DNA from 2 places in the Aquibium oceanicum genome. Region 2 is predicted to be linked to the other one. Evidence: riboswitches for the same ligand, from Rfam matches in the RefSeq annotation. Region 2 holds a riboswitch; the other holds the start of a gene.
The links. A riboswitch is a leader RNA that binds a small molecule or an ion and turns the genes downstream of it on or off. The one in region 2 is predicted to bind S-adenosylmethionine.
Positions count from the first base shown of each region.

Region 1: another riboswitch for S-adenosylmethionine. It lies ahead of BSQ44_RS20205 (O-succinylhomoserine sulfhydrylase); the one in region 2 lies ahead of metX (homoserine O-acetyltransferase MetX).

Region 1 covers NZ_CP018171.1:4,128,503-4,131,907, reverse strand. Annotated here, with positions in the region: gene BSQ44_RS20210 (hypothetical protein) at 1-17, opposite strand, end outside; gene BSQ44_RS20205 (O-succinylhomoserine sulfhydrylase) at 118-1,308, opposite strand; SAM riboswitch at 1,356-1,433, opposite strand; gene BSQ44_RS20200 (2'-deoxycytidine 5'-triphosphate deaminase) at 1,536-2,621, shown strand; gene BSQ44_RS20195 (ion transporter) at 2,627-3,405, opposite strand, start outside.
Region 2 covers NZ_CP018171.1:4,753,961-4,757,365, forward strand. Annotated here, with positions in the region: gene BSQ44_RS23195 (prephenate/arogenate dehydrogenase family protein) at 1-53, opposite strand, end outside; gene hisC (histidinol-phosphate transaminase) at 53-1,153, opposite strand; SAM riboswitch at 1,252-1,329, shown strand; gene metX (homoserine O-acetyltransferase MetX) at 1,384-2,559, shown strand; gene metW (methionine biosynthesis protein MetW) at 2,556-3,170, shown strand; gene BSQ44_RS23215 (hypothetical protein) at 3,178-3,369, opposite strand.

The DNA of each region.
Region 1 (3,405 bases), 630 kb from region 2:
GGCAGGACACGACGCATGGCGGAACTCCCTGATCGTCGCAGACATAGACCAGGATCCTTCTGCAAGGAAGACGTGTTATCCTCCGGTCGATTCTCGCGCTACGAGGGGCGACTACGCCTACGCCGCCTGGTCCAGCGCCCTGTCGATGTCCTCGATCAGGTCGTCCGCGTCCTCGAGGCCCACCGAAAGCCGCACCGTTCCGGGATTGATCCCGAGTTGCGCGCGCGTCTCGTCGGTCAGATTCTTGTGGGTGGTGGTCGCGGGGTGCGTGATCAGGCTCTTGGCGTCGCCGAGGTTGTTGGAGATGCGGATGGTCTCCAGCGCGTTCTGCATGCGGAAGGCGCCCTGCTTGCCGCCCTTGACCTCGAAGCAGATCAACGTCGAGCCGCCCTTCATCTGCCGGGCGATGATGTCGGCCTGCGGATGGTCGTTCCGGCCGGGATAGATGACCTTCGCGATGCCGGAGTGGCAGGCGAGATGGCCGGCGAGCCGCGCCGCGCTCTCCGTCTGCTGGCGAACCCGCAGCGGCAGCGTCTCCAGGCCCTTCAGCAGCGTCCAGGCGTTGAACGGCGACAGGCTCGGGCCGGTGTGGCGGAAGTAGTCGTGCAGATTCTCGTCGATCCATTTCTTGTCCGACAGGACGACGCCGCCGAGGCAGCGGCCCTGACCGTCGATGTGCTTGGTGGCGGAATAGACGACGACGTGCGCGCCGAGTTCCAGCGGCTTCTGCTGCAGCGGCGTGGCGAAGACGTTGTCGACCACGAGCCGCGCGCCGATGCCGTTGGCAATGGCTGCGACGGCCGCGATGTCGATCACTTCCAGCGTCGGGTTGGTCGGGCTTTCCAGGAAGAAGAGCTTCGTGTTCGGCCGCAGCGCAGCCTCCCATTCCGCCATCTTCGTGCCGTCGACCAGCGTCGTCTCGATGCCGTAACGCGGCATCAGGGTCTCGATGACCCAGCGGCAGGAGCCGAAGAGCGCGCGTGCGGCGATCACGTGATCGCCGGCCCTGACCGAACACAGAAGGGCGGCGGAAACCGCAGCCATGCCGGACGCGGTGGCGCGGGCATCCTCGGCGCCTTCCAGCAGGCACATGCGCTTTTCGAACATGTCCACGGTCGGATTGGCATAGCGGGAATAGATGAAGCCGGGTTCCTCGCCCTTGAAGCGGGCTTCCGCGGCCTCGGCGGTCTCGTAGACGAAGCCCTGAGTCAGGTAGAGCGCTTCAGACGTCTCTCCGAAGGCCGACCGTGCCGTGCCGCCGTGCACCAGCGCCGTCGCCGGTTTCCAGTTTCGCTTCGTCTCGTTCATCGTCGTCATGCCTCACGCACAAAAAAACCGGCCGCGAAAGTCGCATGCCGGTCTTGCGTTCGGCCCTTTAGCGACTTGTTTAACGTGGCTGCAAGCCGACCGGCCAAATCACCACGGGATAAACGGTCCCATAAACCCGGGGCGGGCTTGCGTCAATCGCCTGCGTGTGAAACGTCGAATCGCCCGATGCGCCACGCGGCCGCGACAGGGCCGACCGGAGCGAAGACTTGCGTACGACAGGCATCCTTCCCGATCACGAGATAGCGGCCCTTTTCGAGGCCGGTGCCCTGTCGACGCCGCGCCCGCTTGACGCCGACCAGATCCAACCGGCGAGCCTGGACCTGAGGCTGGGGGAGACGGCCTACCGCGTGCGTGCGAGCTTCCTGCCCGGCCCGGAAAAGAAGGTCGCCGACAAGCTCGACCGGCTGAAGCTGCACGAGATCGACCTTCGGGCGGGCGCGGTGCTGGAGACCGGCTGCGTCTACATCGTGCCCTTGCTGGAAAGCCTGGCGCTACCGGACGGCGTGGCGGCCTCGGCCAATCCGAAGAGCTCCACGGGCCGGCTCGACATCTTCACCCGCGTGATGACCGACCACGGGCCGGAATTCGACAAGATCGCTCCGGGGTACAAAGGCGGCCTCTATCTCGAGGTGAGCCCTCGCACCTTTCCGATCGTCGCCCGCACCGGCTCCCGGCTGTCGCAGATCCGGTTCCGAAAAGGCAATTCGATCCTCTCCGAGCCGGAACTGGCAGCGCTGCACCGCACGGACGTGCTGGTCGCGTCGGAGCAGCCGAACGTGACGGGTGGGGGCATCGCGCTGTCGATCGACCTCGAAGGCAGTGCGCAGGGGCCGATCGGCTATCGTGGCAAGCACCATACGGCGCTGGTCGACGTCGACAGGCGCGCGGCCCACGATGTGCTCGAATTCTGGGAGCCGCTGCACGCGCATGGCAGCCGCGAACTGATCCTCGATCCGGACGAATTCTACATCCTCGTCTCGCGCGAAGCCGTTCACGTGCCGCCCGGATACGCCGCCGAGATGACGCCCTACGATCCGCTGGTGGGCGAGTTCCGGGTGCACTATGCCGGCTTCTTCGATCCCGGCTTCGGGCATTCCGGCGCCGGAGGCACCGGCAGCCGCGCCGTGCTGGAGGTGCGCAGCCACGAGGTGCCCTTCATTCTGGAGCACGGCCAGATCGTCGGCCGGCTTGTCTACGAGCACATGCTCTCCAAGCCGAAGGCGCTCTACGGGACCGATCTCGGCTCCAACTACCAGGCGCAGGGCCTGAAGCTGTCGAAACACTTTCGCTGACGGCCCTACCGCCGCTCGCTCGCCATCGCGCGCAGTTCTTCCCGCAGCGCCCTGATCTCGGCGAGAATCATCTCCTGTTCGCCCTGCAGGGCGGCGCGTTCGGCGGTGGCCTCTGCGTCGTGCTCCTCCTGCATGGCCGACACGATGATGCCAATGAACAGGTTGAGCACGGTGAAGGTCGTGCACACGATGAAGGGGATGAAGAACAGCCAGGCCAGAGGGAATACCTCCATGACCGGACGCACGATACCCATCGACCAGCTTTCCAGCGTCATGATCTGGAATAGCGAGTAGGCCGAACTGGCGATGGTGCCGAACCATTCGGGAAAGGCAGCGCCGAAGAGCTTCGTGGCCATGACCGAAAAGACGTAGAAGACGAGCGTGAGCAGGAGCATGATCGAGCCCATTCCCGGAAGGGCAGCAACAAGGCCCCCGACAACGCGGCGCAGCGACGGCACCATCGAGACGAGTCGCAGCACCCGCAGGATGCGCAGCGCGCGCAGTACCGAGAGGTTGCCGGTCGCCGGGAACAGGGCGATACCCACCACGACGAGATCGAAGATGCGCCAGGGATCGCGGAAGAAGGCGAGTCTGTACACCGCGAAGCGCGCCAAAAGTTCGACCACGAAGACGGCGAGGATCACGCGGTCGAGGAACAGCAAGACCGATCCCCATTCGGCCATCGCGGCCTGCGAGGTCTCGAGCCCGAGCGTGATGGCGTTGACGATGATGAGAACGGTGATGACGAGATCGAAACGGCGCGATTCGATGAGGCGCTTCAGGG
Region 2 (3,405 bases):
CCGATGAGGCCGATGCCGATGAGCGCGACGCGGGCAAAAAGCGGCTCGGCCATCACGGTTTCAGGAACTCGGTCAGCGCCGAGACGACGCCCCGGTTCGCCTCTTCGGTGCCGATCGTCATGCGCAGCGCGTTCGGGAAGCCGTAGCCTCCGACGCGGCGCAGGATGTAGCCGCGCTGCGTGAGATAGTCGTCGGCAGCCGCGGCGGAGTGCGCCTCGTCGGGGAAGTGGATGAGAACGAAGTTGCCGACGCTCGGGGTGACCCGGAGGCCGAGCTTGGTCAGTTCCTCCGTCAGCCAGACGAGCCATTTGTCGTTGTGGGCGACGGCCTCCTCGACATGGGCGCGGTCGCGGATCGCGGCGATGCCGGCCTCGATCGCGACGGCATTGACGTTGAAGGGACCGCGCACGCGGTTCAGCGCGTCGATGATGTGGGCCGGGGCGTACATCCAGCCGAGGCGGGCGCCGCCGAGGCCGTGGATCTTGGAGAAGGTGCGCGTCATGACGACGTTCTGGGAGGACGCGACGAGTTCCATGCCGGACTCGTAGTCATTGCGCCGCACGTACTCGGCATAGGCGGCGTCGAGCACCAGGAGGACGTGCTTCGGCAGGGCGGCGTGCAGACGGCGCACCTCCTCGAACGGGATGTAGGTGCCGGTCGGGTTGTTCGGGTTGGCGAGGAAGACGATCTTCGTCTTCTCCGTGACCGCTGCCAGGATGGCGTCGACGTCCGCCGTCTCGTCGGTCTCCTTGACGGCGACCGGAACCGCGCTCGCGGCTTGGGTATAGATGCGGTAGACGAGGAAGCCGTGCTCGGTGAAGATCGCCTCGTCGCCCGGCTGCAGGTAGGTGAGCGCCAGCAGGCCCAGCACCTCGTCCGAACCGTTGGAGCAGATGATGTTGGCCGGGTTCAGCCCGTGCACCTCGGCGATCGCTTCGCGCAGGCGCGTGGCCGAACCGTCGGGGTAGAATTCGAGCTTGCCGGCGACGTCGCGCACCGCGTCAACCGCCTTCGGCGAGGCACCGAGCGGGCTCTCGTTGGACGAGAGCTTGTAGACCGTCTTCACGCCGGCCGGCGCCGCGCTCTTGCCGGGCACGTAGGCCGCGATGTCCATGACGCCGGGTTTCGGCTCGGGGCGCTGTAGCTCGGTCATGATGGCGGTCCTGTCGGATGGAGCTGGCTGTGCCGGAAGGCGGCTTCCTCTAGCAAAGCTTTGAAGTTGACGCAAAGGGACGGCGGGGATATTAAGCGGGCGAACGTCGTGGTGATTTGGCCGGTCGGCTTGCAGCCACGTTAAACAACTCGCTAAAGGGCCGATTGCGGATCGTAACCGGCTTGCCTTAGCGCAATGCCGGTTTTTTTTGGTCGGCAGAAGGAAGCACCATGGCCGCCCCGCGCGTCCGCACCTCGAACAACGAAGCCAACGAGCCGACGAGCCTCGTCGTTCGCTTCGGACCCGACCACCCGCTCCGGCTCGATTCCGGCAAGACGCTGTCGCCGTTCCAGATCGCCTACCAGACCTACGGCACGCTGAACGAGGCGCGGTCCAACGCCGTGCTGATCTGCCATGCGCTGACGGGGGACCAGCACGTCGCCAACCCGAATCCGGTGACGGGCAAGCCCGGCTGGTGGGAAGTGCTGATCGGCCCCGGTAAGATCATCGACACCGACCGCTTCTTCGTCATCTGTTCCAACGTCATCGGCGGCTGTCTCGGTTCGACCGGACCGGCCTCGATCAATCCGCATACCGGGAAGCCCTGGGGGCTGGACCTGCCGGTGGTGACCATCCGCGACATGGTGCGCGCCCAGGTCATGCTGGTCGACCATCTGGGCATCGACAGGCTGTTTTCGGTGATCGGCGGCTCGATGGGCGGCATGCAGGTGCTGGAATGGGCGGCGAGCTATCCCGAGCGCGTTCTGACGGCGCTGCCGATCGCCACCGGCGCGCGGCATTCCTCGCAGAACATCGCCTTCCACGAGGTCGGACGGCAGGCCGTGATGGCCGACCCGGACTGGTGCGGCGGGCGCTATATCGAGGCCGGCAAGCGGCCCGAGAAGGGGCTGGCGGTGGCACGCATGGCCGCGCACATCACCTACCTCTCCGAGGCGGCGCTGCACCGCAAGTTCGGCCGCAACCTGCAGGACCGGGAGGCGCTGACCTTCGGCTTCGACGCCGATTTCCAGATCGAGAGCTACTTGCGCCACCAGGGCATGAGCTTCGTCGACCGCTTCGACGCGAACTCCTACCTCTACATGACCCGCGCGATGGACTATTTCGACCTCGCCGCCGACCATGGCGGACGACTGGCGGACGCATTCACGGGCACGAAGACGCGTTTCTGCCTGGTCTCCTTCACCAGCGACTGGCTGTTCCCGACCGAGGAAAGCCGCACCATCGTGCATGCACTCAACGCCGCCGGCGCCTCCGTCTCCTTCGTCGAGATCGAGACCGATCGCGGCCACGACGCCTTCCTGCTGGACGAGCCGGAAATGTTTGCCGCCGTCAGCGGCTTCCTGCGTTCCGCCGCCCGCGCGCGCGGACTGGAGGAACTCGCATGACCGGCCGCAACGGACCCCGCATCGACCTCAAAGTCATCGCAGACTTCATCAAGCCGCGCGCGCGTGTTCTCGACGTCGGCTGCGGCGACGGGGAACTGCTGGAGTATCTGGAACTCGACAAGCAGGTGGACGGGCGCGGCGTGGAAATCTCCCAGCGCGGTGTCAACGAGAGCGTCGCCCGCGGGCTCTCGGTGATCCAGGGCGACGCCGACACCGACCTCGTCTTCTATCCGGACAAGGGCTTCGACTACGTGATCCTGTCGCAGACGCTGCAGGCGACGCGCAATCCGAAGGAGGTACTGACGGATCTCCTGCGCATCGGCGAACGGGCGATTGTCTCCTTCCCCAATTTCGGCTTCTGGCAGGTGCGTCTCTCGCTGCTGTTTCGCGGCCGCATGCCGGTGACACGGGAACTTTCCTACAGCTGGTACAACACCCCCAACATCCACTTCTGCACCATCCGCGACTTCATCAACCTGTGCGACGAGATCGGCGCGACGGTGGAGAGCGCGATGGCGCTGGATCGGGACGGACACCCGATCGGGGTGTCGATGCCGTGGTGGTTCTGGAATTTCTTCGGCCAGCAGGCCGTGTTCGTGCTGAAGCGCTGAATGGCGCTCAGGCGGCGACGGGGTCGCGATCGGCGAGCTCCTTCGCCACCTCGTCGAAGCACTCCCGCAGAAGGTCGAGGTCGACCGGCCCGATCTCGCAGAGCCTCACGTCCATGTCGTCCAGCGACACGCCGCGCGCATGAAGCTCGCGCACGATGGTGAGGAGTGTCGTCTTCTGATCAAAGCGCCAGAAAACCATCGCCGATTCCCCCGGAAGCCCGAAGGAATGATCCGG